DNA from 3 places in the Aliivibrio thorii genome. Region 3 is predicted to be linked to each of the others. Evidence: predicted binding sites of a transcription regulator. Region 3 holds the regulator's gene; each other region holds the start of a gene.
What was found. Region 3 encodes PurR, which represses purine synthesis genes. Its sites were predicted from a motif close to TNANGNAAACGTTTNCNTNA; they were not measured.
Positions count from the first base shown of each region.

Region 1: the regulator PurR is predicted to act here: its motif matches at 8,941-8,960, upstream of AC2IP4_RS09920 (NCS2 family permease).
Region 2: the regulator PurR is predicted to act here: its motif matches at 5,332-5,351, upstream of glpX (class II fructose-bisphosphatase).

Region 1 covers NZ_CM170654.1:2,183,590-2,194,762, forward strand. Annotated here, with positions in the region: gene AC2IP4_RS09880 (serine hydrolase) at 1-877, shown strand, start outside; gene ybeD (DUF493 family protein YbeD) at 1,033-1,302, shown strand; gene lipB (lipoyl(octanoyl) transferase LipB) at 1,451-2,128, shown strand; gene lipA (lipoyl synthase) at 2,121-3,086, shown strand; gene AC2IP4_RS09900 (glutamate-5-semialdehyde dehydrogenase) at 3,198-4,454, opposite strand; gene proB (glutamate 5-kinase) at 4,469-5,578, opposite strand; gene frsA (esterase FrsA) at 5,742-6,983, opposite strand; gene gpt (xanthine phosphoribosyltransferase) at 7,127-7,585, opposite strand; gene AC2IP4_RS09920 (NCS2 family permease) at 7,623-8,915, opposite strand; gene AC2IP4_RS09925 (aminoacyl-histidine dipeptidase) at 9,743-11,173, shown strand, end outside.
Region 2 covers NZ_CM170654.1:2,802,579-2,813,751, forward strand. Annotated here, with positions in the region: gene AC2IP4_RS12915 (TIGR02444 family protein) at 1-389, shown strand, start outside; gene AC2IP4_RS12920 (hydrolase) at 393-1,361, shown strand; gene AC2IP4_RS12925 (YheU family protein) at 1,396-1,638, shown strand; gene AC2IP4_RS12930 (phosphoribulokinase) at 1,738-2,607, shown strand; gene AC2IP4_RS12935 (1,4-dihydroxy-2-naphthoate polyprenyltransferase) at 2,692-3,600, shown strand; gene rraA (ribonuclease E activity regulator RraA) at 3,689-4,186, shown strand; gene zapB (cell division protein ZapB) at 4,801-5,043, opposite strand; gene glpX (class II fructose-bisphosphatase) at 5,407-6,414, shown strand; gene AC2IP4_RS12955 (DUF3135 domain-containing protein) at 7,477-7,830, shown strand; gene AC2IP4_RS12960 (5-carboxymethyl-2-hydroxymuconate Delta-isomerase) at 7,849-8,193, opposite strand; gene tpiA (triose-phosphate isomerase) at 8,464-9,234, shown strand; gene AC2IP4_RS12970 (endonuclease domain-containing protein) at 9,574-9,924, opposite strand; gene groL (chaperonin GroEL) at 10,920-11,173, opposite strand, start outside.
Region 3 covers NZ_CM170654.1:1,123,905-1,135,077, forward strand. Annotated here, with positions in the region: gene AC2IP4_RS05140 (MGMT family protein) at 1-56, opposite strand, end outside; gene AC2IP4_RS05145 (VP0952 family biofilm-associated protein) at 170-910, shown strand; gene AC2IP4_RS05150 (sensor domain-containing diguanylate cyclase) at 931-2,634, opposite strand; gene AC2IP4_RS05155 (TfoX/Sxy family DNA transformation protein) at 2,866-3,453, opposite strand; cyclic di-GMP riboswitch class I at 3,580-3,664, opposite strand; gene purR (HTH-type transcriptional repressor PurR) at 3,818-4,825, opposite strand; gene torD (molecular chaperone TorD) at 5,101-5,748, opposite strand; gene torR (two-component system response regulator TorR) at 5,983-6,681, shown strand; gene AC2IP4_RS05175 (IS4 family transposase) at 6,741-8,075, opposite strand; gene AC2IP4_RS05180 (hypothetical protein) at 8,322-9,752, shown strand; gene rluF (23S rRNA pseudouridine(2604) synthase RluF) at 9,869-10,813, shown strand; tRNA gene AC2IP4_RS05190 (tRNA-Cys) at 10,942-11,015, shown strand; tRNA gene AC2IP4_RS05195 (tRNA-Leu) at 11,127-11,173, shown strand, end outside.

The sequences.
Region 1 (11,173 bases), 1.1 Mb from region 3:
CTTCCCAGGCTCATCAAAAATGTTTATCGAAGTCGGCAGTACAATTAAAGTACGTGACTTAAACCAAGGTATTATTGTTCAATCAGGTAACGATGCTTGTGTTGCTATGGCTGAACACGTTGCTGGGTCTGAAGATGCTTTTGTTGATCTAATGAATGCTTGGGGTAAAACTCTAAAACTTGAAAATACACACTTTGGTAATGTTCATGGTTTAGATAGTAAAGACCTATATTCTACTCCTTATGATATGGCACTTATTGGCCAAGCTTTAATCCGTGACGTACCTGAAGAATACCGTGTTTATTCTCAAAAATCATATACCTACAATGGTATTACACAATATAACCGTAATGGCTTATTGTGGGATAAAAGTATGAATGTTGATGGTATCAAAACAGGTCATACTGATGGCGCAGGTTACAACCTAGTAAGTTCTGCCACTGAAGGGAAAATGCGTTTAGTTGCCGTAGTTATGGGCACTAAATCTGGTAATGCTCGTAAAGCAGAGAGCAAAAAGCTGCTTAATTACGGCTTCCGATTCTTTGAAACAGTTTCTCCACACAAAGCAAACGAAACCTTCGTTACTGAAAAAGTATGGATGGGTAGCACTGATGAAGTTGCTCTAGGTGTGGCTGAAGATACTTATGTAACTCTTCCTCGTGGTCAAGCTAAGAAAATGACAGCAAGCTTTGTCCTAGAAAAAACGCTTAAAGCTCCTATTTACAAAGGTGATGTTGTTGGTAAACTTTTCTACCAAGTTGATGGTGAAGATATTGCTGAGTACCCATTACTAGCTCTACATGATGTAGAAGAAGGTGGTATCTTTAGCCGTCTGATTGATTACATTGTTTTAATGTTTAAAGGTTGGCTAAGCTAAATGCTAGCTAACTAATTGATTAAAGCGGCTTCGGTCGCTTTTTTTGTATCCGATTTTTAGTGATATAAGCTCGATAACTGATAACTCTTGTTATCTGACTTAGGTCACAGTAAAATTGCTCTCTAATATTTATCCACTCTCGATTGGAGACGGTTATGCAAGAGCAACCAAAGCTAAAAGATCTTCTTGAATTCCCATGTAACTTTACTTATAAAGCCGTTGGCCTTGCTCATGAAGACCTTCCTGTACTTGTACTTGAAGTAATTCAACGTCATGCACCTGGTGATTACACACCACAAGTAAAAGCAAGTGGCAAAGGTAACTACAACTCTGTATCTGTAAGCATTACAGCAACATCGATTGAACAAGTAGAAACACTATATAAAGAGCTAGCAGAAATCGAAATGGTTCGCATGGTTCTTTAATATACTTGGTAGGTAATAACCCGCTCTAATTAGCAGAAAATATTGCCTACCATTTTTAACTTTTGATATACCCCTACATTTCTTACCTATTCCTTCCTTTCTATCCTTGCTATCATTGGCGTAAATTTTCAAATCAAGTGTGATCCTATTGAACAAGCGTCTAATAGTTAAAAACCTTGGCCGACAAGATTATGAGCCAGTATGGAAGGCAATGCATACTTTTACTGATGAACGCGATGAAAATACGTGTGATGAAGTTTGGTTAGTAGAGCATAATCCTGTATTTACACAGGGACAGGCAGGCAAAGAAGAACACGTTCTTGCCGCTGGTAATATTCCAATTGTCAAAAGCGATCGAGGTGGGCAAGTAACCTACCACGGTCCTGGTCAGCTAGTCGCTTATGTATTGATCAATTTACGCCGAAAAAATATCGGTGTTCGAGAACTCGTCACTCATATTGAAAATACAGTGATTAACACCTTGGGGCAATTCAATATTACCTCAGCAGCACGACCTGATGCTCCGGGCGTGTATGTTGATAATAGAAAAATCTGCTCGCTTGGTCTGCGTATCCGTAAAGGTTGCTCCTTCCATGGATTAGCACTAAATGTGAATATGGATTTATCTCCTTTCCTTCGTATTAACCCTTGCGGATATGCAGGAATGGAAATGATACAACTACACGATTTACTAAAAGAAAATGATACAGTAGAGAATAAAGCAGAACACGTTGAAGATGTTCATCCTCTATTAATTAAACAATTAACAACATTACTTGATTACACTGATATTGAGTACATAACGGAAAGCAGCCATCATGAGTAAGCCAATTCAAATGGAAAAAGGCGTGAAATACCGCGATGCCGACAAAATGGCATTAATTCCAGTTAAAAATATGCCAACCGAGAAAAAAGAAGTATTACGCAAGCCTGAATGGATGAAAATTAAACTTCCATCAAGCAGTAAACGTATTGATGAGATCAAATCTGCAATGCGTAAAAATAACCTTCACTCTGTATGTGAAGAAGCTTCTTGCCCTAACTTAGCAGAATGCTTTAATCACGGTACCGCTACCTTTATGATTTTAGGTGCTATTTGTACTCGCCGTTGTCCTTTCTGCGATGTTGCTCATGGTCGCCCTGTTATTCCTGAAGCGGAAGAGCCAAAGAAATTGGCAAAAACGATTCAAGACATGAAATTAAAATATGTAGTAATTACTTCTGTTGACCGTGATGATTTACGTGATGGTGGTGCACAACACTTTGCAGATTGTAATCGTGAAATTCGTGAATTAAACCCAGAGATCCGTATTGAAACGCTAGTACCAGATTTCCGTGGACGTATGGATCGCGCTTTAGACGCTATGCATGGAAATCCACCTGATGTGTTTAACCACAACTTAGAAACAGCACCACGCTTGTACCGTAAAGTTAGACCTGGCGCTAATTATCAATGGTCACTTGATCTATTGAAGAAGTTCAAAGAACAGCATCCAACAGTACCAACGAAGTCTGGTGTAATGATGGGCCTAGGTGAGACAAAAGAAGAGATTGTTCAAGTATTAAAAGACTTACGAACTCATGGTGTAACGATGTTAACACTAGGTCAATATTTAGCACCAAGTCGCCACCACTTACCCGTTGAACGTTACGTCCCACCTGCTGAGTTTGATGAACTAAAAGAAATCGCACTTAATCTTGGGTTTACTCATGCCGCTTGTGGACCCTTTGTTCGTTCTTCTTACCATGCAGATCTTCAAGCAAAAGGCGAAGAAGTTAAATAGGGTCTAGGGTCTAGGGTCTAGGGTCTAGGGTCTAGGGTCTGAATAATAAAAAAGGTTGACGTTTTAACGTCAACCTTTTTATTTATTTGCTAGATGCTAATTGAAGAAAGATTAACTACGGATTAGATAATCCGCTTTACCTACCCATTTATAGCTTGTTAGCTCTTCTAAGCCCATAGGACCGCGAGCATGAAGCTTCTGAGTAGATACAGCAACTTCTGCACCTAAACCAAACTGAGCGCCATCAGTAAAGCGTGTTGACGCATTCACATACACAGCAGCAGAACCAGCTGTATTAATGAATTTCTCTGCCGACTCAATATTATTTGTTAAGATCGTATCTGAATGGCTCGCATTATGTGTTTGCATGTGCGCCGCAGCTTCATTTACATCAGCAACTACTTTTACGCCTAACGTATAACTTAACCATTCAGTATCAAAGTCACCGTCTTGCGCTTCACGTAATGACACGCCTTTACACTCTTTCAGTAACGAATAAGCTTTTGGTTCAGCAACTAATTCAACACGACCGGCCATCTTATTTGCTAACAATACTAAGAATTGTGGAGCCACAGCTTCATGAACTAGCAATGTATCAAGCGCATTACATGCAGATGGACGTTGTGCTTTTGAATTATCAACAACCGCTAATGCTCTTTCTAAATCAGCACTGTCATCAACAAACGCATGACTAATACCAAAGCCACCAATGATCACTGGAATAGAGCTGTTTTCTTTACACATTTTATGTAAACCAGCACCACCACGTGGAATAATCATATCTACATAATCATCAAGGCGCAGTAATTCAGAAACTAATTCACGAGCTGGTTTCTCAATATATTGTACTGACGCAGCTGGTAAACCTGCTTTTTCAAGAGCGACTTGAATCACCTTAACTAACTCCATATTAGAAAAGAACGTCTCTTTACCACCACGGAGAATACTCGCATTACCTGTTTTTAAACATAACGAAGCGATATCGATCGTCACATTTGGACGTGCTTCATAAATTACGCCAATAACACCAATTGGTACACGGCGACGCGAAAGCGACATGCCGTTTTCAAGCATTTTGCTGTCAATTTCACTGCCAACAGGATCATTCAAATTAATCACATTACGAACGTCGTTAGCAATAGCGATTAAACGCTCTTCTGTTAGTAATAAACGATCTTGCATTGCATCTGAAATACCCGCTTCTACCGCTGCACTAATGTCTTTTGCATTCGCAGCAAGAATCGCTTCTTTGTTCGCTTCAAGTTCATCAGCAATAATCGCTAATGCTTTGTTCTTCTGGGCTGTTGGTACAACCGCTAAATCAAAAGCAGCGGCTTTTGCTGCCTGACCCATATTCGTTAAATTCACACTATATCCCTTTACTAAATCAGTACTAAATCATCACGGTGGATAGCTACAGGCCCATACTCGTAACCTAATACTGCGTAAATATCCTGACTGTGTTTACCTAAAATCTTATTTAAATCGTCACTTGAGTAACGAGAAATACCACGGGCAATAAGCTCACCTTTAGTATTTACAATCTTAGCAACGCCACCACGGACAAAAGACCCCGAAATAGAGGTAATCCCTTTGCTCAATAAGCTGCTGCCTTTTTGCTGTACCGCATTAACTGCACCGTCATCAATTACGATATTACCATTAGAGGCAGGGCCAGCCAAAATCCAACGCTTACGGCTCTCAAGGGCACATTCAACCGGTAAGAATTTTGTGCCTTGTGGTTTGGAATGCACTACATCACTAATAACATTTTCAGCACTACCAGCAGCAATAACGACTTCAATACCTGCACGGCGTGCAATGTCTGCTGCCTGCAATTTAGTCGCCATGCCACCAGTACCTAAAGTAGTACCACTACCACCTGCAATCTTACGTAATGTTTCATCGATAGTGTGAACTTCTTTAATCAATTCAGCTTTTGGATCTTTACGCGGATCTGCGGTAAATAGACCAGACTGATCAGTCAACAATAATAACTTATCAGCACCAGCAAGAATCCCCACTAAAGCAGATAGATTATCATTATCACCTACTTTAATTTCATTTGTTGCTACCGCATCGTTCTCATTCACAATAGGAACGATGTTATTTTTAAGTAGTGCTTTAAGCATGTCACGAGCATTCAAGTAACGCTCACGGTCATCTAAATCTGCACGAGTTAACAGCATTTGACCAACATCAACGCCGTAGATTGCAAATAAACTTTGCCATGCTTGAATTAAGCAACTTTGACCAACTGCAGCCAATAACTGCTTGTTGGCCATGGTTTTGGGTAGTTCGGGGTAGTTAAGATGCTCACGACCAGCAGCAATCGCTCCAGATGTAACAACAATAACTTGGTGGCCCAACTTTTTAAGATGAACACATTGGCGAACAAGTTCAACCATATGAGCTCTATCAAGTTTTAATGTGCCACCGGTGAGTACACTTGTACCAAGTTTAACGACTATGGTTTGAGATTGTGTATTCAATTCCCTACTACCTATTTAACTAATAATGTTTTGAGTTACGAAAATATATTCATCGTAACAATAATGGAAAAACACCCTATTTTTAGCAAGCAAATCAGAACAGTACAAGCCAAAAATACGATTTAATGATATTTCACTTTAATAAGAGAAATAAAATGTCAGATTATTGCTTCATTTCTTCTTTTATCCACTCAATCATCTGATTTAACGCTTCTTCATAACCACTATGCAAGGTCTTACTTTTTAACTCAATACCTTTACCATACTGGCTAAATAAAGCCGCAAGTTTGTTATCTGATTTAGGAGAGACAGGATCACCTTGCAAACCAATCGAAAGAACCGATACTGACGTTTTACGGCCACCAGACAGAAAACCTTGATTCTTTAAAGACCACGCTTGCATTTGGCTAGTTAAGCTATTTATATCAACTACTTGCTTGCCTAATCTAGACGCCAAAATATCCAAGTACATTTTAGGCATTTTCTTCAATTGTGCTGAATTAGATAAAATATGATGGATCGGAGCACCAAGAGCCACACACGCTTTTAATCTATCCGGTTCTAAAAAAGAAAGGCGTAACGCTACATTTCCGCCAAATCGAAATCCCATTACCGCCGCATGAAAACGATCAACCCATGGTATATTCGGTAAATGGTTTAGTACAGCTTGATGTAAACAACTAGAATCTTCCGTTAATGGCCAATGAGAGCTGTGGCCAATCGATGGCATATCCAGCGTTAGCATCGCCATATTATTTGGCGCAAGAAAGTCACGATACAGTCGCCACATATCTGTTTGTAATGAATCCATTCCACCACTAACAATGACAACTGGTAACGGTTTTTCTGTACTTGGTAAGTGCAAATAACAGGTTATTTTTTTGCCCTTATATGGCACTTGAATTTTCTCTATTCGATGAGACGTTTGCTGTGCAGCCATGTCATATGCTTTATTTGCAAGAACCTGAGCTTGCGTTGCTAAATTATCCCCTTTTATATGTGGATAACCAGCGATGCTAAAATATAAGCTGGCTTTAAAGCACTCCTCAGCAGCCTCATCGCCCGTTAATTCTGCTGCTTTTTTTTGATGTTCTGTTCCTGCATGGATCCACTCATAAGCCCAATTACCGCTATGGTAGCCACTGACTGTATCTAACCATTCATCACGAGTTCGATTTTTATCACTGCTTGCTATTCTCGAAAGAATAGATTCCAACTCTATTGGGTCAACCCCCTGCCAAATCCACTGTGGACGACGAAGTTCGCGATACCAACTTCTTTCACCACTTGCAGAAACTTTTTCTAAACTACTTGGAAGATAAGGAACGAGACCTGATGTCTCTAAGGCTTGCTTCTGGTTTTTAAATAACGTTACGGAGAGGTTTTCACTTTCAGATTGAGACATAGCCAACACCAATAATACAAAGGTTCATTGCCTTTACTATATACTGAAAGACCTAAGAGAAATACGCCGTTCACAATAAAATCAAACGCCAAACAAAAAAAATGACCCTACAAGAGAGTCATTTTTTATCAATTTGATTTCAATTACTTTTTACAAATAGGATCTACGTATGTTACCGCCATATCCCATGGTTGCTCAATCCACGTATCTTGTGGAATATCGACAACATAAGCGTCAACTAAATGAATACCTGCTGGTTTAGCACATACTGTTACTAATTTACCTTTAGGGTACATTTCACGTAGTTTAACCGCCGTATCACCACTATCAACTAAATCATCAATGATGATGAAGCCTTCGCCGTCACCTTCCATTGCTTTAACAACCGTCATATCACGCTGATGATCATGATCGTAACTTGAGATACAAACAGTATCAACGTAACGAATATTTAACTCACGAGCTAGAATAGCAGCTGGTACTAGGCCACCACGGCTCACAGCCAAAATACCTTTCCATTGTTCCGCAGGAAGTAACTGTTCAGCAAGCTGACGAGTGTACATCTGCATGTTATCCCAAGTAATTACAAATTTATTAGCCATAATTGACAAAACCTCTAAGTGACACAATCATCAACGACTATGCCGTAAAAATAAATTTCAGCGTGAATAGTGCAGCAAGAACCCAAACACTGATATGAACATCGCGACCTTTACCACTTAATAATTTGATTGCAGCATAAGAGATAAAGCCCAAAGAAATACCATCAGCAATAGAGAAGGTTAAAGGCATAAGCAAGCATACCACAACAACAGGGGCTGCTTCAGTAAGATCTCGCCAATCTATGCTCACAAGACCTGACATCATTAAAATCGCGACATAAAACAATGCACCAGCAGTAGCATAAGCTGGAACCATCCCCGCTAAAGGGGAGAAAAACAAAGCCAAAAGAAATAACACACCAACAACAACTGCAGTTAAACCTGTGCGACCACCAGCGGCGACACCAGCAACACTTTCAATATATGACGTAGTATTTGATGTACCTAGAAGCGCACCAACAGATGTTGCTGTTGAATCTGCTAATAATGCTTTATTTAAGCGTGGAATATTACCATCTTTATCCATGATCCCTGCTTTTTGAGAAACACCAACTAGCGTTCCAGCAGTATCAAATAAATCAACAAATAAGAAAGCAAAAACAACCGTTAACATACTAAGTTCAAACGCACTAGAAAAGTCTAATTGTAAAAATGTAGGTGCGATACTTGGTGGCATTGACATGATACCGGCATACTGAGCATCACCGAAAAGTAGTGAAATAGCCGTTACTGCTAAAATTGCAATCATAACCGCTGCTTTATAACCACGGTGAACCAGTGCAATCGTTAAAAAGAAAGCCAACGCCCCCATTGCAGCAGGGAAACTATTTATATGCCCCATTGAAACAAGTGTTGCTGGGTTATCGACAACGATACCTGAATTTTTTAAGGCAATAAAAGCAAGAAATAAGCCGATACCAGCTGAAATTCCTGTTCGTAGAGAAAGAGGGATTGAATTAATAATCAACTCTCTAATTTTAAACAAACTTAATAGTATGAATAAAACCCCTGACATAAACACAGCAGCTAATGCAACTTGCCATGTATGACCCATACCAAGAACCACGGTATAAGTAAAAAAGGCATTAAGCCCCATACCTGGCGCTTGAGCAATTGGAAAGTTAGCAACAAATCCCATAATAAAACAGCCAATTGCAGCTGCAATACAAGTCGCTACAAATACAGCGCCTTTATCCATGCCCGCATCAGCTAAAATTGCTGGGTTAACAAAAATGACATAAGCCATGGTTAAGAAAGTCGTTAACCCTGCAATAATCTCAGTACGAACATCCGTACCGTTTTCTTTTAGTTGAAATAGTTTCTCAAGCATTTGAGTAATTCCTAGAGTTTTTTTGCAATCTAAACGTTTGCGTAATCGATTGGCTGAGGATTATAAAGAGGAATTATATGAATTTCTAGCGATAGTTACCCATTTAATGAGCTTATGGTAAATAAAGTGAATACACTAATTTTAGTTAAGTTATATTTATCATTTAAATCAAACGGATAAATACAATTAAAAAAGAAAAGGATAGAGAAGAAATTATTTAAAGGCAAAAAAAACGCCACCCAAATGATATGGATGGCGGAGAATATAAGTCACCCTAGTTGGGTAAAATAGAATTCCAATTATAGGGGTATTACTTTACGCATAAAACCGAAGTTTTATTAGTAACCAAAGCAAGCTGGGTAAACAAATTGACTTGTGTAAACAGAGCGTTGGTTCCAGAAACTTGAAGAACTTAAAAAAGACATAACATCACCTTATCAATTGACAGTTAAAAACAATAAAATTGATCTCGGTTCCTTGGAGGCGATAAATCGGACTCATCCTTTGAGCATTTACTTCCCGCTATTAAGCAGGTTGAATAACTATATCACCATGAAATTTAATTACAACAAAAACATGACTCAGCTCACACAAAATAACAAGAAAGCCTAAATAACACACTGATAATGTAATTTTGTTACGTAATCGTTTGTGATTAAAGAAATAAAGATATTCTCCCTATGCTTTCATAAAATCTGATAATGTAATTACAATATCAAACAGAGTAATTGACTAAATTCAGGGGTATACTGAAGTTAAATTAATAATCAATTGCTCACGTTAATAGAGCATTTCTAAATAAATATTGTTTTAAAAAGGAGATCCTTGTGTCAGAGATCACTCAACTTAGCCCTCAACCACTGTGGCAATTTTTCGACAAAATTTGTTCAATCCCTCACCCTTCTAAATATGAAGAAGCATTAGCTCAATATATTATTGAGTGGGCAACAAATGAAGGTTTAGAGGTTCGTCGTGATCCTACAGGTAATGTCTTCATTAAAAAGCCAGCAACCGAAGGAATGGAAGATCGTAAAGGTGTGGTTCTTCAAGCTCATATAGACATGGTTCCACAGAAAAATGAAGATACAGACCATGACTTTACTAAAGATCCAATTCAACCTTACATTGATGGAGAATGGGTCACAGCCAAAGGAACTACACTTGGTGCAGATAACGGTATGGGTATGGCTTCTTGTCTTGCTGTATTAGCCTCAAACGAGCTAAAACACGGCCCTCTTGAAGTTTTACTGACTATTGATGAAGAAGCAGGCATGACTGGTGCTTTTGGCTTAGAAGCTGGTTGGTTAGAAGGTGATATCCTTTTAAACACAGATTCAGAGCAAGAAGGTGAGATCTACATGGGTTGTGCTGGTGGTGCTGATGGTGCTATCAAACTAAATATTGAACGTGAAGTATTACCAACAGGCTATGTTACTCGTCAAATTACATTAAAAGGTTTAAAAGGCGGTCACTCTGGTTGTGATATTCACACTGGCCGCGGTAATGCAAATAAGTTACTAGGGCGCTTCCTTGCTGGGCACGCAGCTGAACTTAATTTACGCCTTGTAGAATTCCGTGGTGGTAGCTTACGTAATGCTATTCCTCGAGAAGCATTTGCAACAGTGGCTGTTCCTGCTGAAAACGAAGCTAAGCTATCTGAATTATTCAGTTTTTATACTGAGTTATTAAAAGAAGAATTAGGCGGAGTTGAAACTAATATTGTAACATTCAATGAAGCTGCATCTGCTAAAAATACACTAACTCCAGTAACTCAAGCACGCTTTATTGCTACTCTTAATGCATGTCCAAACGGTGTCATCCGTATGAGCGATGACATTGAAGGTGTCGTTGAAACTTCTTTAAACGTTGGTGTTATTACAACAGATGAAGATTCGGTTACTATTCTTTGTCTTATCCGTTCACTAATGGACTCTGGCCGCAGCATGGTTGAAGGAATGCTTACTTCTGTTGCTGAACTGGCTAGTGCACAAGTTACTTTCTCAGGAACTTACCCTGGTTGGAAGCCTGATGCTGATTCTGAAATCATGCATGTTTTCCGTGATGTTTATGAAGGAATTTACGGTAACAAACCAAATATCATGGTTATTCACGCAGGTCTTGAATGTGGTTTATTTAAGAAACCTTACCCAGAAATGGACATGATCTCATTTGGCCCAACAATCAAGTTCCCTCACTCTCCAGATGAGAAAGTGAAAATTGATACAGTAGCTCTTTACTGGGAACAGATGGTTGCTATC
Region 2 (11,173 bases), 1.4 Mb from region 3:
TACAATCCGCCGCTCTCGCCTTACAAGATAAGCATAAAGGCAATGTAAATCTTGCCCTACTTTTGATCTGGCTTGATTCTCTCAATATTCAATTTCCATCATTACACATTACACTTCTTGAAAGCTCACTCAATATAACAGATGCCTTACTTACCTCTTATCGAGCATTAAGAAAAAAAATTAAACAAACGGGTGTTATTGAACTTTATCAGCAAGCTCTACAATTTGAATTACAGCTAGAAAAACAGCAACAAACTGATCTTATTGAAACAGTTCTACGTATTGAGTTGAAGCGAGCAAACCAGCAGAACAGCTTACTACACATTTATTGTTGCTCACTTAATGCCGAATCATTATACCTTTCTCTACAAGCCAAAAAAGGAGCCTAATTCATGATGGACTCATTTACTCCTGCCTCAGGATTATCCAACGCACACATCCAAACTTTATTGCCACGTTTACTGCGTAGAAATCCTTTGTTTAATGCATATTGGCAACGTTTAGAGTTACCTGATGGTGATTTTGTCGATTTAGCGTGGAGTGAAAACCCAAATAAAGCCGGAGATAAACCCATCTTCATTTTATTTCATGGGTTAGAAGGCAGCTTTGAGAGTCCATACGCGAATGGATTATTAGCCGCCGCTAAAGAACAAGGTTGGCTTGGCGTAATGATGCATTTTAGAGGATGTAGTGACGTACCTAACCGTTTAGCTAGAGCTTATCACTCAGGTGAAACCGAAGACGCTCGCTTCTTTATTCAAATGCTAGATAAACGTTTTCCAAACCGAATAAAAGTCGCCACAGGGATATCTCTTGGCGGCAATATGTTGGTAAATTATCTTGCTAAATACAGCGCCAAAACATTATTGAATGCAGCCACCGTGATTTCTGCACCACTAGACTTAGCCGCCTGCTCAGAACGCATTCAACACGGTTTTTCTCGTGTTTATCAAACCTATTTATTACGCTCATTAAAAGCCAGTAGTATTAGAAAAATAAACGGAAATAGACAAGCAATTGTAGGCTTAGATAAAGCCATGATAGCTGCAATTCCAGACCTACTACAATTCGATAATTTACTCACAGCTCCTATGCACGGTTACGAAAATGCACAAGACTATTATCAGCAATGCAGTGGTTTACAGTTTTTAGAGCATATCGATATACCAACACGGATCATTCACGCAAAAGACGATCCTTTCATGACAAAAGCAGTGATACCTACTCAAGCTCTGCCTAACTGTGTACACTATCAACTAACAGAACATGGCGGCCATGTTGGCTTTATTAATGGCTCGTTCAGCAAACCAACATTTTGGTTAGAAAATAGCGTAAACCACTGGTTTCAAAAAATTCTCTAGCCTTAGTAATTAATAAAATGGATGAGTAAGAAGTATGATCATTCCTTGGCAAGATATCGCACCAGAAACTTTAGAAAATTTGATTTCAGAATTTGTTCTTCGTGAAGGCACCGATTACGGTGAAATGGAATGCAACCATCAAGATAAGATAGAGCAAATAACCCTGTTATTAAAAAATGGTGAAGCGATGGTCGTTTTCTCTGAACTACACGAAACCGTAGATATTCAAACCAAAGCCCGCTTTAACCCTAACCTCAGCAATCATAAGTTTGAATAATCATTTTCAATCAATCACAAATTTTAAACGATAACGTATCATTTAAATCAACCCTGTTATAACATCTTCACCATCAAGGAAATATAGACAGGGTTTGTCATGTCCGCAAAGCATCCAATTATAGCTGTTACTGGTTCCTCCGGTGCAGGCACCACCACCACTTCTGAAGCCTTCCGTAAGATGTTCAATATGATGGACATCAAAGCATCATGGCTTGAAGGCGATAGCTTCCATCGATTCACTCGCCCTGAAATGGATGTCGAAATTCGTAAAGCAAAAGAGCAAGGCAAGCATATCAGCTATTTTGGCCCTCAAGCCAATGATTTCCCTGCACTTGAACAATTCTTCCACCAATATGGTATTGATGGAACTGGACAATATCGTCGCTATTTACATACCTTTGATGAAGCCGTTCCATTCAATCAAATGCCTGGCACATTTACTCCATGGCAAGACCTTCCAGAGAATACTGATGTTCTTTTTTATGAAGGATTACATGGTGGAGTCATGGACTGTGAGATTGATGTTTCTCAGCACGTTGATTTATTGATTGGCATGGTACCAATTGTAAACCTTGAATGGATCCAAAAATTCGTTCGAGATACTCGAGATCGCGGTCATTCTCGAGAAGCGGTAATGGACTCCATTGTTCGCTCAATGGATGATTATCTCAACTACATCACACCGCAATTTTCTCGTACTCACATTAACTTTCAGCGCGTACCTACGGTTGATACTTCAAATCCACTCAACGCCAAAGGTATTCCAAGCTTAGATGAAAGCTTTGTGGTGATCCGCTTCCGCGGCATACGTAATGTTGATTTCCCTTACCTGCTTGCCATGATTGATGGATCATTTATGTCTCGCCATAATACACTTGTGGTTCCCGGAGGAAAGATGAGTTTTGCGATGGAATTAATCATTCGTCCACTACTTCAGCAACTGATTGAAACGGGAAAAATAGGGTAATCCTTTTCCTCTTTTGCTTTCAAATTTGGGGTTCTTCCAAAAATAGTGAATAATAGAGAGTCTATTCACTATTTTTGCGATGCTATGAAAACTTCTCCTTTTGCTATTTGGCTCAGTGCTGCTCGACCTAAAACACTTCCTCTTGCGCTTGCATCAATTATGACAGGCTCGGCATTGGCATATTGGAATAACCATGCTTCTGCAACCATCACCCTCATGGCATTTGTTACTGCAACCTTATTACAAATTTTATCTAACCTTGCTAATGATTATGGTGACGCAGTAAAAGGCACCGATAATGATGACCGTCTTGGTCCACAACGAGCAATGCAATCAGGCTTAGTCACGCAAGCGACAATGAAGAAAGCCATTGGTATTAATATTGTGCTCACAATTATTAGTGGCTTAACATTAGTATTCATTTCTCTTCACCAAACCATGGATATTATTGGTTTTATTGCTCTTGGCTTATTGGCAATTGCAGCAGCCATTGCGTATACCATGGGAGACAAACCTTATGGCTACCGTGGGTTAGGTGACATTTCAGTATTTATCTTCTTTGGCTTACTTGGTGTTGCTGGTACTTATTACCTACATACAGGTCATTTATCTTCAGCGTTATTTTTACCCGCGATTGCTTGTGGTTTATTAGCTGTTGCTGTCTTAAACATTAATAATTTACGAGACATTGAAAATGATGAAGCGTGTGGAAAAATGACACTCGTTGTCCGTATGGGTGCGGCTTGGGGTCGTAAATATCACGCAATCATTATGGCACTCAGTTTTATCTGCCTTGCCATTTTCAGTGCAACTCAGATCCACTCATTAACGGGATGGTTATTTTTAGTGATTACCCCATTCGTTGTTAATCATGTGATATCTGTTATTCGCGCATCGAGCGGCGAAGCCATTCGCCCAATGATGGGAACAGTAGTCCAATGTGCGTTGTTCACTAATATTTTGTTTTCAATCGGTCTTTATTTATCCATATAAGCTTGTTATTTATCATAGTAATGACTTATTAAGCCCGTATATTAAGAAGCTCTAGAGAGAACTAACACCAAAAAAGGTAGGCATCATTATGGAATACAATACTTCTGCACTTTGTGACATTTATTTAGATCTCGTTGATGTTGTTGAACCAATGTTCAGCCATTATGGTGCTAAAAGCTCTTTTTCTGGACAAATCACAACGATTAAGTGTTTTGAAGACAATGGGTTAATCAGCCGATTACTGGATGAAAAAGGCGAAGGCCGAGTATTATTAGTGGATGGTGGCGGGTCATTACGTCGCGCTCTTGTTGACGCCGATTTAGCCTCTAAAGCCGCTCATAATGGTTGGGAAGGTTTGGTGATTTATGGCTGTATTCGTGAAGTCGATTATCTAGAAGAAATTAATATCGGTATCCAAGCACTCGCCTCTATTCCTGTTGGTGCTGCAAAGAAAAACATTGGTGAAATTGATGTAGCCGTTAACTTTGGTAGCGTAACCTTCTTACCTGAAGATCACCTGTATGCAGATTCAACTGGGATCATTATTTCTCAAGAACCATTAGAAGAGATGGGTGAAGAAGAGTAGAGCTAGAGTTCAGATCGCTTCGCTGGCAGAATTCAGAGGTGATCGTTGAGATTACAGCGATAAAGAATAGTTCTCCCCCTTTTATCGCCATTGCAATAAGATCTGCATAGTCAATCCAAGGGGGAGTTAGAGGGGGTTGGTTATGCCATGTTCATGTTATGCGGATAAACTCAACTTCATTATTTGCAACCCCTCCCAACCTCCCCTTATATTGATACTCACAACCAAGTAACAGCTGCGATAAAGGGGAGGAGCTAAAAGCACCACTGCATCTCCTCCTGATACCTGAACCCTCGCTTTTTGCTCTTATAGAAGCAAATCGATCTAGTCAGCGCAGCGTATAGATTCTAGGTTCAAAAAAAACCGCAGGTGCTTTCACACCTACGGTTTCAAATTTACTCGTTAACCAATTTTAACTTTTGGCTAAATAGATTCCATTAGTTCAAGGCGGAGACGCAGAGCTTACGGTAGTAAGTGAGCTCAGCTATAAACTAAATTATTCTCAATTTTTGATAAGTAAATCTTTCATCTTCAAGGCGGAGGCGCGGAGCTTATGATAATAAGTGAGCACCGACAACACAGAAGATGGAAGAGTTACGACTCAAAAAATAGAATTACTCTACTTCTTCCATCTTACCTAGTAAACCACGGATGCGAGCTTCAAATTGAGCTTGATCATCACGTGCTTTTTGAGCTTCTTGCTCAACTTCAGAACGACCGTTGTTTGCTTGCTCAAGATTTTGAGCTAGCTCAGCGTTCGCTTCTTTTAATTCTTCAACTTCCATTTGTAGCAGTGCGATTGTATCTACTGCCATCTGAACTTTAGCTTCTAGTTGTTCTAATATTTCTAAAGACATTCCTGCCACCTTAACTGTAATCTTCATTGAGATGCAGAGAGTTTATCTTTCTCTGCCGACTTATTTTCTATTCTACTCAGCAATTGTAATTCTGCCATAGTGTTATTCATTAAAATGCATCATATGAACAAAAAAACAGCAATTTTTACCAACATCTGACTTACTTTCTTAAGATTAAAACGAACCGCATACTAAAACTAGATGTTTCAATGCATTATTTGAATTAAAGCATAAGGTCCCCTCTATAAACCAGCCTAATAATTTTTAAAATATAAGATTAGCCAACCAAAAAGCAAACGTTTCCCTTTTTGTTGTGATAAAATCCTCGCGATTTTTAAATTCATCGATTTATTCGGAGCAAATATGAAACGCGATTTAGCAATGGCTTTTTCTCGAGTTACTGAAGGTGCCGCACTGGCAGGTTACAAATGGCTTGGCCGTGGCGATAAAAACGCTGCTGATGGTGCTGCTGTTGAAGTAATGCGTACACTTCTTAACAAAACTGATATCAGTGGTGAGATTGTTATTGGTGAAGGTGAGATCGATGATGCACCTATGCTATACATTGGTGAGAATGTAGGTACTGGTGGCGACGCGGTTGATATCGCAGTTGACCCAATTGAAGGTACTCGCATGACTGCAATGGGCCAATCAAATGCACTTGCTGTATTAGCAGCAGGTGAGAAAGGAAGCTTCTTAAAAGCACCTGATATGTATATGGAGAAATTGGTTGTTGGTCCTGGTGCTAAAGGCGCTATCGACTTAGCGCTTTCTCTAGAACAAAATCTAGAACATATCGCAAAAGCACTAGGTAAAACACTAGATACACTAGTAGTGACAACGCTTGCTAAACCTCGTCACGACGAGACGATAGCTAAAATGCAAAAGATGGGCGTTCGTGTTTTTGCTGTGCCAGATGGTGATGTTGCAGCTTCAATTCTAACTTGTATGCCAGATAGCGAAGTTGACGTAATGTACTGTATCGGTGGCGCACCTGAAGGGGTGGTTTCTGCTGCGGTTATTCGAGCTTTAGATGGTGACATGCAAGCTCGTCTTCTTCCTCGTCATGAAGTAAAAGGTGATACAGAAGAAAACCGTATTCATGGTGAAGAAGAATTAAAGCGTTGTGAAGAAATGGGCGTGAAAGCGAACGTTATCTTAAAAATGACTGACATGGCACGCAGCGATGATGTTGTTTTCGCAGCAACTGGTATCACGAAAGGTGATTTGCTAGAAGGCATTACTCGCCAAGGTAATATCGCGACAACTGAAACTCTACTTATCCGTGGTCGTTGCCGTACAATTCGTCGTATTAAGTCGATTCACTACCTAGAGCGCAAAGATAAAGAAGTTAGAGATTTTATTCTTTAATTAAAGCGGGAAGGCGCTTCTATGGGCCTAGTTCCTGTGAAGTGAATTTGAAGCCGTGGATGTGAAAGCATCTGCGTTTTTTTTGTTTTAGAGAGTTCAGGTTTCAGATCGGTCGCAGGCTCCCTTGCAGGGTTCAGAAGTGCTCGTAGTTAGACTAAATACTATACACAGCGCTAACTAGCGCTGCTTCTATAAGAGCAAAAGCGAGTAAAAGATTCAGATATATTCGTTGTAGTTACAGTAACCAAAGAACGGTTCTCCCCCTTGAACACTTTATTTATGAGATAGACACACTCAATACAAGGGGGAGTTATAAGGGGTTGCTTATATAATATTTATGTTATTCAGATAAACCAAGATTCATCATTAACAACCCCTCCTAGCCTCCCCTTATATCGACATCACTAACCTCAAAAATATATCTATCAAGGGGAGGAACTGTATTGTGAACGCTGTAATTACAGCGACAAAGCACGGTTCTCCCCCTTAATCGCTTTAGTTATGAGATCGACATAGTCAATACAAGGGGGAGTTATAAGGGGTTGCTTATATAATATTTATGTTATTCAGATAAACCAAGATTCATCATTAACAACCCCTCCTAGCCTCCCCTTATATCGACATCACTAACCTCAAAAATATATCTATCAAGGGGAGGAACTGTATTGTGAACGCTGTAATTACAGCGACAAAGCACGGTTCTCCCCCTTAATCGCTTTAGTTATGAGATCGACATAGTCAATACAAGGGGGAGTTAGAGGGGGTTGGTTATACAATATTTATGTTATTCAGATAAACCAAGATTTATTACTAGCAACCCCTCCTAACCTCCCCTTATATCAACATTACTAATCTCAAGAATATATCTATCAAGGGGAGGAACTGTGTTTCGTTCGCTGTGGTTACAACGATCACCTCTGAATCCTTTAAACGAAGCGATCTAAACCCTGCCCTTCCTTCTCAAAATAGAGACGCCCCTTCAATATCCCTTATTCCACTTTCTCAAAATCTAAAAACGCCAACTAAGCTGAATATATTGTTCAAAAGACAAGGAGTCAGCCAATGCCGCATTCATATCATCAAACAGTCTTACCTTCATTTGACGAACTCAAAGCATTAGCAGAAAGAGATCCCAAACAACTTGAAGAGTTACGCCATAAACTGAGTATGGAATTCATCGAGAGCGTACCAAAAGATCATCAAGGACCATTGCTAGCCCAACAAAATCACATTGATAGAATCATTGAACGAGGTAACAACCCTAATCACATCAACATATTACTAGGGCATGAGTTAGGAAAACAATTTGTTCGCTTTGCCAATTCATTAAACAAACCCATTAATGAGCATCAAGCAGCAGATGTTATTCAATTTTCAAATTCCAACAACCGCCCATCAAATAATCCTAAGCATTAAGAGAGTTAATCTTATTTTCTACCCTACCTTTTGAAAGCTCTCTTGCTCCATATCTCTCACATTGATAGTTAAACTATCAATGTTACTGGCTTGATCTGCCAATACATCCATCAAAGCACGACTTAACTCTCTTTTTTGCTCTGCAGTACGACCTGATAATAATTCCAAAGTGAGATGAATAAAATCAACACTATTCCCTTTATCTCCCACCAACCAAGAGTGCACTCGAACCGCTCTTGATTTCACATCCTTAGTTGAGAATAACCCCGAATCAATCGCTACTTGATGTAAATCTTCTAACAAACCTTGCATATTTAAGCGTTCTTCGGCTGAATTTGAATATTCCATAACTAAATGCGGCATCGTGACTTCCTTTTATACGGCTGATTAAGTGATTACTTTTCCATCATTAGTGCAAAGAGAATGAGTTACAATCCTCTCAATAGAAAAGTGCCTAACGAATCACACTTAAGAACAGTCATAAATATCTCCCATTCAGTTAATAATCTTTCGCACTTCGAAATAAAAGCATTAAAATTATGCATAAAAATGATTTTAGACACTAAATCTGTCGTAAAATCTGTTATATTTTTACGCAAGTTTTTTACATTAATTTGAATTGGAGAGAATCCTATGCGTCATCCTGTAGTTATGGGTAACTGGAAACTAAACGGCAGCAAAGAAATGGTTGTTGATCTACTAAACGGTCTTAACGCTGAACTTGAAGGCGTTACAGGCGTAGACGTTGCAGTTGCTCCACCAGCACTTTTCGTTGACCTTGCTGAGCGTACGCTTACTGAAGCAGGCAGCGCAATCATCCTAGGTGCTCAAAACTCTGACCTAAACAACAGCGGTGCATTCACTGGCGACATGTCTCCAGCTATGCTTAAAGAATTCGGCGCTACTCACATCATCATCGGTCACTCTGAGCGTCGTGAATACCACAACGAATCAGACGAGTTTGTTGCTAAGAAATTTGCATTCCTAAAAGAGAACGGCTTAACTCCTGTTCTTTGTATCGGTGAATCTGAAGCTCAAAACGAAGCAGGCGAAACTGTAGCGGTTTGTGCACGTCAACTTGACGCAGTTATCAACACTCAAGGTGTTGAGGCTCTTGAAGGCGCTATCATCGCTTACGAACCAATCTGGGCTATCGGTACAGGTAAAGCGGCTACAGCTGACGATGCACAACGCATCCATGCTCAAATCCGTGCTCACATTGCTGAGAAATCTGAAGAAGTTGCTAAGAACGTTGTTATCCAATACGGCGGTTCTGTTAAGCCTGAAAACGCTGCAGCTTACTTCGCACAACCAGACATCGATGGTGCTCTAGTTGGCGGCGCAGCTCTTGACGCGAAAAGCTTTGCAGCTATCGCGAAAGCAGCAGCTGAAGCAAAAGCTTAATTAAAGAACGAAGACGCAAGCAAGTTGCTTAAGAGCACTTCGCTTTAGACGGACTTCGTCCTTGAGAATAAAAAGACCACAGGGTTTAATTAACCTGTGGTCTTTTTTTGTTGTTAAATATACGCTGCGCTGTAGAGGTTATAAGAACAAAAAGTGAGATTTCAGATTTCAGATTTCAGATTTCAGATTTCAGATTTCAGATTTCAGATTTCAGATTTCAGATTTCAGGCAGAATTATAATCGCTAAAATTACAGCGACAAAGAACGGTTCTCCCCCTTAATTTCTAGGGTTATGAGATCGGCATAGTTAATATAAGGGGGAGTTAGAGGGGGTTGTAACTAAATATACTTTTTTATACAAAGAAGCACATTATCACAATCATCTAAAACATCTTGATTCGTAAATCTAACGACTCTTATTCCTAAACTTTCCATAAACAAATTTCTAATTTCATCATACTGCTGAGCTTCAATAGAAAAATGGCTATCTCCATCAATTTCAATAACTAACTTTCTTTCACTACAAAAGAAATCAACAACATAACTTCCAATTCCATGCTGTCTTCTAAACTTAACCCCTAACTGATTTTTTCTTAAGTAGTACCACAACTCTTTTTCTGCATGTGGCATATCATTTCGTAGATTTTGTCTTAGTGTTCTTTGTTTATTCTGGTTAAAAATATTTGGCATATTGATTACTTATCGAAAAATTAATCTCAATAAACAATAGAGAACAAGGAGTAGATATGATGAAAAAATCAGAATAATTGCGATCACATTCAACATTATTTATTTACAACCCCTCCTAACCTCCCCTTATATCAACATTACCGATCCCAATAAATCATCACTCAAGGGGAGGAACTGTTTTGTGATAGCTGTTATTACAACGACAAAGAACAGTTCTCCCCCTTCATAGCTAGGGTTATGAGATCTACATGGTCAACACAAGGGGGAGTTATAGGGGGTTGAACATGTTCTCTTAATTATGCAGATAAATTCAAACCCATCACTAACAACCCCTCCTAACCTCCCCTTATATCAACATCATCAATCTCAATAAATAATCACTCAAGGGGAGGAACTGTATTGTGATCGCTAAAATTATAGCGACAAAGAACGGTTCTCCCCCTTAATTACTAGGGTTATGAGATCGGCATAGTCAATACAAGGGGGAGTTAGAGGGGGTTGCTCATGTTTTCTTAATTCTGAAGAGAAATTAAACCCATTACTAACAACCCCTCCTAACCTCCCCTTATATCAACATCATCAATCCCAATAAATCATCACTCAAGGGGAGGAACTGTATTGTGATCGCTAAAATTATAGCGACAAAGAACGGTTCTCCCCCTTAATTACTAGGGTTATGAGATCGGCATAGTCAATACAAGGGGGAGTTAGAGGGGGTTGCTCATGTTTTCTTAATTCTGAAGAGAAATTAAACCCATTACTAACAACCCCTCCTAACCTCCCCTTATATCAACATCATCAATCCCAATAAATCATCACTCAAGGGGAGGAACTTTATTGTGGTCGCTGTAATTTCCACGATCACCTCTGAAATCTGCAAGCGCAGCGTATTACCTCTAATTTCAAAGCATAAAAAACCGAGGCACTTACGAATAAGTTAACCTCGGTTCTCAATTTGAACGCTTGTCTATTTAGACAACAAGCTCAGGGGATGTTTACATCATGCCGCCCATTCCACCCATGCCGCCCATATCAGGCATAGCAGGACCAGAATCTTGTGGCTTGTCAGTAATCATCGCTTCAGTTGTGATCATAAGACCCGCAACAGATGCTGCGAACTGAAGTGCAGAACGCGTTACTTTCGTTGGGTCAAGAATACCCATCTCGATCATGTCGCCGTAAACGCCAGTTGCAGCGTTGTAACCGTAGTTACCTTCACCAGCGCGAACGTTGTTAGCAACGACTGAAT
Region 3 (11,173 bases):
CTCCCCTTTGGGACGAAGCGTAAATTTGTATAGATACTCTGGATAAATTCATTCATTGAATTAACGGCCTTATTTTAGAAAAGAGAGATAGGTCAGTGATAAAGCGAGTTATTACCGCTAAACTGAAATAGTAACAAAGTAAACAACTCTGTACCAAGGAGGGAAGGTGATGTTATTAGCTGTGTTATCTATATTATTAAGTTTTGTTCTCGTTGTTGTTGGTGTATTAGCATTTGGGGTTAGTGGTGGGCAACTTCCTTTACTTGCTTTGGCTATTCCGATGCTTTGGCTTATTCCTCAAGGTGGTGTCGCTACTTGGATATTACTCGTAGGAATGTCATTGTTTGGTTTAACGTTAAACTCTTCTCAGCCGCTATCGCTATCTATCGCAGTTTGGACTCTATTTCCATTACTTATGGTGATATTTTCTCGACGTAAAAGTGTTCATTTAGTGGTTTTTATTGTGTCTGTTGTTATAGCCATGGAAGCCGGAATAATGGCATTACAATATGAAGGGAAATTAGCAGGGAGCGCCTATTCGACGTTAATCCAGATAATCAGTGTTGTACTTGTGTGGGTGGCGGTAAGAAGTTGGAAACCTGTAAATAGTAATGCATGGTGGCCATTAGTTTTAGTTATCCCACTATGGATTGGGGGCTTACAGCATGCTGCGCTTGTCGCATTATCTATTACAGGACTTATTGTATGTTTACAGAGTGTAGGGCGTTCAAAATATAAAGATTGGTTGCCGATGATGTCTTGGCTTTTACCTGTTATAGGATTTAGTACATTAATTATATCGCCTAAATTTGAAGTCCCGACTTCGATTATGGTTTCTTGGTTAATGATCCTACTGATTGGCTGGGTAACTGATTTTATGATGCAAGTAGATGATGAGCCTGTGGATTAGGCCCATCATTTTTAGAGAAACTAAGAGTTAATCGTATTTTCGTCACTGGTTTTTGCTTTTTCTTCTACTTCAATGGGCTCTGGATATTCTGAAGGCTGGATCAGCTCATCATAATGACAAGCTTGATCCCGTCCTCGGCCTTTTGCTTCATAAAGTGCAATATCTGCGAGCTTAGTTAAATCATCAGATTGAAGCCCATTTTTAGGGTAAGTTGCGATACCAATAGAAACACTCAATTTACCTAATGACAATTCTTTAATTGCCAAATGAAGATCGCTAACGGCTTCACATAAAGACTTTGCTGCATGTAATGCACCTTCAGCACCTGTATTTGGTAAAATAATCGCTAGTTCTTCTCCGCCAAGGCGACAAATTGTATCTTCTCCACGCATAGTATTAAGTAATAATGAACCGATGGTTTTTAATACATAATCACCAGCATCATGCCCATAGTTATCATTAAAGCGTTTAAAGTGGTCAAGATCTAACATAAGAATCGACATTTCTTGTTTGTGTCGGTGAGCTCGCATTATTTCTTGGTTAATGGTTTCTTCGTAGTAACGACGGTTGTATAAACCAGTTAAAGGATCGCTTATGGCTTGCTCTCTCAATTTCTCTTGTAAATTTAAGTTCGCGAGTGCCAAACCAAGATGCTCAGCAACCGTGAAAGCAAGTTTTTGAACGCTCTTGTCTAAATGTTCTTTATCACCAAGGTAGATATGCATCATACCAATGGTGTTGCCATGTGCGGTCAATGGGATGCATAGTGTTTGGTCTGTTCCGGTCGCAGACATATGGGAACATGGCAGGGTGGTATATTTATCATTAGCGAGATGAAATTTACCTTTTCGTAATGCCCAGCATTCTTCAGGTGCGTAAGTTTTATTGCCTGGCCAAGCTCCGCCCCAATCGAGTTTTACTAGTAGTTGATTCCTAGATGAACGCATTAGAGATACGACGCCATTTACATCCCCTAAAATCCTAGGAAGGATATCTTCAACGACCATTTGAGCTTCATTGATTGAGTTACAAGCCGCAAGCATATTTGCAAGACGGTGTAATAGCTCAATTTCTTGAGTACGTTGTTCTATACGCTCTTCTTGTAGATCTTGCTCATTTTTTACTTGCTGTTGAATAAGCTTATTACTGAGTAGAGATGAGCCAATGACAAGTACAATGTTAATCCCCATTAAAATAATTAGGATGTTCATCAATTCTTCTACCATGGCATCGATACGAGTTAGTGGCGTTGCCGTTCTAAGAATATATGTTTGACCTTGGTATTCAAATGATTGTGCAGAGTAGAGTAAGTTTTTAAAGCGAGAAGTACTGAAGCGGGTAGCAGTGCCATAGCCAATATCTTTAGCGTTATTCACTTCTTCTCGGTTTAAATGGTTTTCAAGCTGTAAGACGGCGTTTAAAGAAATATCACTATCAGCAATTGGCGTGCCGTCTGATTTTATCAGAGTAATATGGTCTTCTTTGGCAATAACTAGTTTTGTTTTTATGTATACATCCAATGCTTTTAAATCAGAAAAGGAAACTTGGTCGTCATTGATGTCTTTTATAATACGAGAGGCTTCTTCAGATAGACTACCTTCAACTTTGTGCTCAAGCCAATTTGAGAGTGTTGAATTAAACACAAATAAGCCAATAGATATTGTAAATACCATTGATATTATAGGTAAATAAAGCCACTTTTTGCTGATTGTATTTTTACTCATTAACACCGCCTTATAAAACGCACGCCATTTAACAGTTTTATGTTCTATATATGAAGACGTAGCATAACTGATAGTTATATAAAGTAACAGATATTGTTACAAAGGAGAGTTAAAGTGTGAAGGCTTGTCGCTTTATTTAGTTTTAAGGGGGGGGAGCTTGGTTTAGGGAGGGTTAACGCCTTAATCTCTTTGATAGAGCATAAGATTAAGACGTATAGATTAACACTTAGTTTATAATTGCTTTCTTAATTCACTTCGTGTTTCTGCTGAAACAACAGACCAATGAGTTCCTTTAATCGCTCCTTCAAGCGACCAAAGTAATTCATCACTCACACTGTTTGAATGTGTCTGTTGAATTGCTTTATAAGCATTAACAGCTCCAGTGGTGCGCAACTCTTCAACAGTATTAATGCCTGCTTTTTTAAGCATTCTTTCTGTCGCTAATCTTAGATTTGGTAAATCTTTGATACGAGAAGGTCCGGCTGTTTGCTGTTTCTTTTTATCTTTTTTAGCGACATCTAAAGCTATGACAGCTTGAATTAAGATTGAGTCTGGCTCTTCCCAACATTCAGCTGAAATTGCAAAGTATTTAGTTACAACAGGAAAACCACGCTTTTTATAAACGTATGGTTCAAACCCTTGCTCTTTAAATAAATTGATAGTCTCATCACTAGCTCTTAAATGAAGTTTATCTTGAACAACAAGAGCGAACATAGTGCCATCAATAAAAATGCCAAAACCACCAAACATTGAGCGTGAAGTGATCTTACCTAAAGATGAAAGTAAATGAAGTGATTCTTTTAGTACTGGTTTATCCATTGCAATAATTCTCGGTTAGTAAGTCTATGTCACTAAACAACTGAGCCCGAGGAAATGGTAGCAAGTTCAAAGTAAGGTATTGTTATTTTAAAGTAAAAATTAACAATACTTGAGAGAATACTTACTGTCGGCAACCCCGCTACCTTATATATAAATACGTAGGCCGGAAGCTTTGCGTCCTGTACTTTCGTACAGTTTGCCCTGTTCGTGACTTTGCTGATAATATAGCAATTTATAGTAAGAGTTGTTGCACAATTGAGCGTAGTGTGATGTTGCTTCAAAAAATGATCATTTATTTTTGTTAAGTCGGTTCAAATTTTAAGTGTAAATTGAACCAACTCGTATTTTAATAAGTAAATAAGCGCTATTTGATTCTATTTGATACGCTGCTACGAGAGACAACTTCAGGCTGCATTTCAAAAATGCGACGCTCATGGTGCTTATCTTTAATGCGCTCTAATAAAATCTCTACCGCTGTTTTACCAACACGACGTTTAGGTTGGTGAATAGTTGTCAGGGGTGGAGAGAAATACGCCGATAATTCAATATTGTCGTAACCAATAACTGAGATGTCTTCAGGTACTTTTAAGCCCGCTTGTTGAATTTTACTTATTGCCGCCAGTGCCATAATATCGTTAAAGCAAAATAGTGCTGTTGGACGCTCTGTCATTGCTAGTACTTTATCTACAGCTTTTGATGCTGAAGCACACTCGAAGTCGCCTTCCAAAATCCAGTCAGGGTTAGCGCTTAAGTTTGATTCAGCTAAAGCTCGTTCGAACCCACGAACACGCTCTTTACACGTTAATTTATCTAACTGACCTGTAATACAAGCGATTTTTTCATGGCCGTTTTCAATTAAATGTTTTGTTGCTAAGTAACCGCCTTTTTCTGAATTATCAATGATTTTATCTGTACGTGGGCTATCTGGGCCCCAATCCATAATAACCATTGGTAGCTCAGTGTTTTTTTCAAGCAGCGCTAATAGTTGTTCATTAAGGTCTGAACACATGACTAATAGGCCATCAACACGTTTTTCTGAAAGCATGCGAAGATAATGTTTTTGCTTATCTAAATCGCCTTCAGTATTACACATAAATAAAGTGTAACCTTGTTTGTAACAGTAATTCTCAACACCATGCATAACCTCTGCAAAAAATGGGTTGAAAGATTGTGTTACTAACATACCAATCGTACGTGTTGTATTGCATTTTAAACTGCGAGCAACGGCACTAGGTGCGTAGTTTAGTTCTTCAACCGCTTCCCATACACGTTTTTGAGTTGCTTCGGCAACAAAACGAGTTTTATTAATTACATGAGAGACAGTGGTAGTAGAAACAGCTGCAAGTTTTGCAACATCTTTAATAGTAGCCATATAAAAGCCTTAATGGGTAAAATAAGGGGCTATTTATGTTCCAACAAAATTGATATTACATTATGTAGATATGATGGAAGATAAATAGGCCCTGGTTATAAATGAAAAAAACCGCCAAAAATGCGGTTTTCATTTAATGATCAAATTTTATCGTTTGCGCTCACATTTTATAGGTAAAGCATAGTGCAAACAATTAGTGATTTAATTAATTTTGTTAATGATTTGATTTATATCACACACCTGTAAAAATATTGTACCAATATATAAACTATAAATTACTCACCTGTAAGGAAAGTAACATCAAGTTGTAGAAAGGTTACAAGGAAAGTCGTTACTGCAGCATAAAAGCCGAATTCATCTCTCTCCTTACAAATATGGTTAAATTTTGGAGTCCAAGATAATAGCTGTTTATTAATAAAAGAAAGTTGCGCACTCATATAAGCTTCAAAGTCTTCTTCAGAAGTTTGCTGATTTGTCATTAGGATTAAATTCCCAAGGAAATCTAGTTCAATAGCTATATGGTCTGCGGGTTCATTGAATTCTGCTTTTTGAGCAATCTTGTACTTTTCTAGTAATTCACGCATATCTTGAGCAGGTTTTGCATTAAGAAGGCCTGATTTATCTAAATAGATTGATGCATAAGGTAGAGCACTGTTTTTGTCAGAACCTAAAAATGCTTGGCAAAAATCAGCTGATAATTCAAGCTGTGCATCGTCGCGAGCTTGAAGTTTATTTAACTTTTCAACCAATTCATTTACCGATGACGCTAATTCTGGCGTCTTCCCTAAATCAGACAGGAAAGTACGAACTTCAAAACTGTTATATTGTTCTAATTGTTCTTCTGTTAGTTCATTCGCTAATAAGTTCGACAACCACCAGTAAATTTCAGCGCGTTGTTCGTTAAATGCAGTTAATTCGTTCATGTCTCTTTGCTCCAAGAAATTTATTTAAGAATTGTACTGGATAAGTATGAAAAGGAATAGCACCTATCATTAACAGGGTGTATAAAGATATGTGTAAAGATTAAATTTCGATTTTTATTAATAATTGTTTTGAATCAATTAAAATACAGAAATATCAATTGAGAATTGGCATTATTACAAAATATGAATAGAATAAGATAAGAACTATCCAAATAACCATTAAAAGAGAATATTATGAGCTATCACATTTTAGTTGTTGAAGACGAAGTGGTAACTCGCTCTAAGCTTGTAGGCTACTTTGAAGCCGAGGGATATCAAGTGAGCGAGGCTGAAACAGGGGCAGAAATGCGAACTATTTTGGCTGAACAAAAAGTTGATTTAATTATGCTTGATATAAACCTACCAGGAGAGGATGGTTTATTATTGGCTCGCGAACTGCGCAGTCAATCTAATATTGGTATTATTCTCGTTACAGGACGAACAGATAGTATTGACCGAATTGTCGGTTTAGAAATGGGTGCAGATGACTATGTCACTAAACCTGTAGAGCTACGTGAATTATTGGTTCGAGTTAAGAACTTGTTTTGGCGTATGTCTTTAGTTAATGAGCCAGTTGAATTGGATGAGTCAAATGTAGTTCGTTTTGGTGAATGGACATTTGATATTCAGCGCCGTGCATTATCAAATAATGGCGAACCAGTTAAATTAACTAAAGCTGAATATGAACTGTTGGTGGCGTTATCTTCGTACCCAAATACGGTTCTTTCGCGTGAACGTATTTTAAATATGATTAGCCACCGTGTAGATGCACCAAATGATAGAACGATTGATGTATTGATTCGAAGAATGCGCGCAAAAATGGAAGTGGACCCTAAAAACCCACAGATCTTTGTTACCGTACACGGTGAAGGTTACATGTTCGCTGGTGATTGATAGTTATTAATTATCGTTAAAAGATTTAAATTGAACCACTCATATTTGAGTAATGCCAGTCAGTTAAGCTGACTGGCTTTTTTCTTTTTCCAGCAAGGGTACTTCACGGCTTTAGCTCGAACTCTCCTTGGATAGCGCCTATCTTCTCTCTTTGGCGGTAAAATGTAGTGAGCGGTATTTGCCTGTAAAGAGGCGATAGTCTTCGGGATATTACCTGCACTATTTAGTGACATTGTGTACAACATATTTATGATTGCCAGCGAGCATGATGTGAAACTTAATTGGTTTGCGTGAAGCCCCTTCACCGTATGTGACATCTTAACCATTTGATATCTAAGTAAGTTATAACCAAGTAATATCCCCCATAATTCTTGTCTAATCATCTCAGGCTTTTTACTTCGAAGGTGATGCTCACTATTTAGAAGCGTCTGTTTCATTTCTCTATAACCGACTTCTATCTCCCAACGCTCACTGTACAGCTCTACCATTTCAGACGATGGAAAACGCATTGGATCAACCATTGAAGTTAAAATTTGAGTCTCTTTTCCTTTCACTTTTTTACTCACTAACCGAGCTTCAATATATTCCGGCAGATCAAGGAACTTCTTTCTAGCTTGTGGCGATGTTTTTAAACGCACTAATTTATCTTGTCGACCTAAAGTTCGTACTTCCTCATATATTGTTCCTTTCTTCACAGGAAGCAACCAATGACGTTCCGATCCTGTTGTAGACCATTTATGAAGTAAGCCAAGGGAATAAAATCCTTTATCAAACAAAGTTATAGAGTTATCTGGAGTGGATGAGATAAGTTGTTCAGCTAAAACCATTTCACTGACTTTTGTGCTATCAAAAGCACTATTGATCAATAAATGGCTAGTGAGTTCCATTTGGCATACCATTCTGATTTGAGGGTAGCAGGTTTCGCCATGCTGATTACTTTTAGGTTCAAATACTTGAAGGTTTTCTTTTGTGTCAGGCGCTCGCCAAACTACGCCATCAACACCTAATAATTGTAAACCGTTCCATGTTGGATGGTTTGCTTCGGTATTCCAGATTTCAGCTGTTGATGTGAAAATATGTCTTACTGCTTCGCTTCCAAGTCTTTGTCTCGCTTGAACTACTGCACTCGGAGCCACTAGTGGCCGCTTTCCTGGCAGCATAAGCTGCATATTACTGGTAATGTCCCAGACTGACTCATCTCGATAGAAAGCCATGCCTAACACAACCCAAATCATCATATCTAATGGTAATCGGCGCTTACGGATCGTAGCTATCCCAGCCTCTTCTAAACATTGATTAATAAATTCAGGAGGTAATATATCACTGAGTTTTCCGAGAGAATCAGAATCAGGGACGAAATCATTAGCCAGTGTTAGAGCTTTAGTTAGTTGCATAAAAAATCCGATATTGGTTACCCAATATCGGATTTTGAAGGTTTTTAACGATCAGTCAAATGATCTGGAAAATTTCTTAACTGATCGGCATTACTCATATTTGAGTGGTTTTTTATTTATATAGCTGTCAATATAAACTGTGACTCATTCATAAGAAATTGTGATTTTAATTGTTTTTTATAATAAAATAATAAGTAGGAGTGCTCGCACTTGTCTATTCAAAAATAAAATTATTATAGGTTGTAAATGAAACAATTTCTTAAAATGGCAATGGTTGCCTCTGCGTTAGCTGGTATCTCAGGTTGTCAAAGTACAGATAATGCATCTGTAGCTACGGCGACAGAAACGAATTCAGCAGTATCTTCAATATCAACTTTCGATGCACTTCAAAAGCAGTATTTATTAGATAAGGTAACCTTCGATTCTATAGCAGATTTTAAGATTTATTCTGCGACGTCTTACACTGCAATGATGGAAGATTGGAGCGAAGCGAAAGAGGCCTATTCTGAAATAGAAAAAGAACCAAGTCTGATGAATGAAGAATATTCAATGTTCTCTTCTGGAAGCTATTCAGCGAAATATATGGAGTTGGTTTCTGCTGCGGATAATGAACTAAAAAAACTTAAAAATTATAAAGAAACAGCAGATGTTGTGTTGTCTGATGCAATTGCACAAATGGCATACATGAATTCAATTGATGTTAATGCGTATTATCCACAAGAGTTTTCAAGTTTAAATTCTCAATACAAAGCACTATTCGTATCTGTAATTGAAGATGGTATTGCAGAAGCGCAAACCAACCAAGCGTCTTTTTTAACCAAAGCTAAAGTAACTGAAATCAAAACCACACTAAAAATATACGTTACACCATTAGAGAAAGAATTTTCTGGGTTAACGAATAAAGGTTTTAAAGCCATTGCACCAATTAGTTATGGCCAAACTAAAGCAGAATTAGACAAAACGAAAAAAGCGGTTCAAGCAAATAATCGTGATCAAGCATTAATTGTTGATGCGATTGCTAAAACTCGATTCCAACTTGATCACCTTAAAAATATGGCTGCAGAAGTTAAATTGCTAAAAGCGGTTAAAAATGGTCAATTTGAACAATCTGTTTTGGAAGTAGAAAATAAATTATTATCTATTTCGCAAGCAATTAATGGTGATGATTACCGTGATCAGCCATTAAGAACGCAAACATCTTCGATTTTAGATGCTGTTCAACAAATGCATGATGTTAATAATACGATTGATTTAGAGGTTAAGATTAAAGAGCTGAATGCTCAAATTAAAACCTTAGAGGCCACTATTGAAAGCCAAACAGAAAGCCATGCAGGCGTTCAAAAGCAAGTGCTAGTTTTAACTCAACAACTTGAAAGAAATGATAATTTGATTAATAACTTAAATACAGTCATTGGATCTTATAAAGAAAAAGAAGAAATTGCAAAAACAGATAATTCAGCAACGACAGAAGAGAAAGTACAGAGTAATTCTGTAAAACAAGAAGAAACGGTAACCTTACCTGAATCTTCAGAATTAGCTCAAAATGCACCGACTGTAGAGGCGACTTCTGCTAAAACAGAGAGTACTGAAATTGTCGATATTCCAACAGAAATAAAGCCAATAACAGAAGCAACAACACCAATAGCTGAAGTTACTGCAACGACTGACATTAAATAAACGCCGTTAACTGCTAATAAGTATAGAGCACCTTAGGCATTGGTTTAAGGTGCTTTTTTATTGGATATTTATCCGTTTCTGATACACTGCGGCTGTTCACTTTTTAGAGGTACATCATGACATCACCAGAACCTAAATTAACCCGTTTAAATAAATTCATTAGTGATACGGGTTATTGCTCACGTAGAGAAGCAGATAAGCTTATTGATCAACAACGTATTACTATTAATGGCAAGGTTCCTGAAATGGGAACTAAAGTTGCAGAAGGTGATGAAGTTCTGGTGGATGGAAAGCCATTAAAAGAGAAGCAAGATCGCATTTATATTGCATTCAATAAGCCAGTAGGGATCACGTGTACGACTGAGCGTCATGTTGAAGGTAATATTGTTGATTATATTAATCATGAACAACGTATTTTTCCTATTGGACGATTAGATAAACCTTCGGATGGCTTAATCTTTTTGACCAGTGATGGCGACATCGTTAATAAGATCTTGCGTGCAGGTAATGCCCATGAAAAAGAATACGTAGTTCGAGTTGATAAACCCATTACAGATAACTTCTTAACAAAAATGGCTGCAGGTGTACCTATTCTAGATACCGTGACTTTGCCTTGTAAGATAGAGAAAGAATCTCGTTTTGTATTCCGAATTACGTTAACTCAAGGATTAAACCGCCAAATTCGTCGTATGTGTGAATATTTAGATTATGAAGTATTTAAATTAAAGCGCGTTCGAATTATGAATATTGATTTAGGTGAGTTGCAATCTGGAGAATGGCGTTATTTAACTGATTCAGAAATGGATCAAATTAACAATATGATTGGCACATCAAGCAAAACAGAAGAAGCATCACGTAAAGTTCAAGAAATTGATGGAAAAGTAAGAGTGATTAAAAAAGCGAGCTCAGGCCGTAATCACCACTCAAATAATAGCTTTAATGAAAAGCGTCGTGAAAAAGCGAAAGAAGAGCGTTTCGGAAAATCGACACCTAAGCGACGAAATGATCGTAAAGAACAAGGTAAACCACAATCAGAAATTAAAGTTTGGCGTCAGAAATAGACCGTTTTTTCAACATCTTAACTAAATTTTCTGTGTATTGGCGATAAAGTCTACAAACGAAGTGTTAAATACAATTTTTTATTTGACACTTTTTTTAAATCAGTTACATTAAGCCCCGTAAGAGAGATGGCGCCTTGGCAGAGTGGCTATGCAGCGGATTGCAAATCCGTGAACCTCGGTTCGATTCCGGGAGGCGCCTCCATTTCCTTATTATAAACAGAATTAAAAATTACGGCCTAGGCGGTAATTACAGATGGTGTCAGCCTCTCTATTTAATGGGGAACATGGTTAGAAGCATCGCATTAAATTGCGTGCCCTGGTGGTGGAATTGGTAGACACAAGGGATTTAAAATCCCTCGG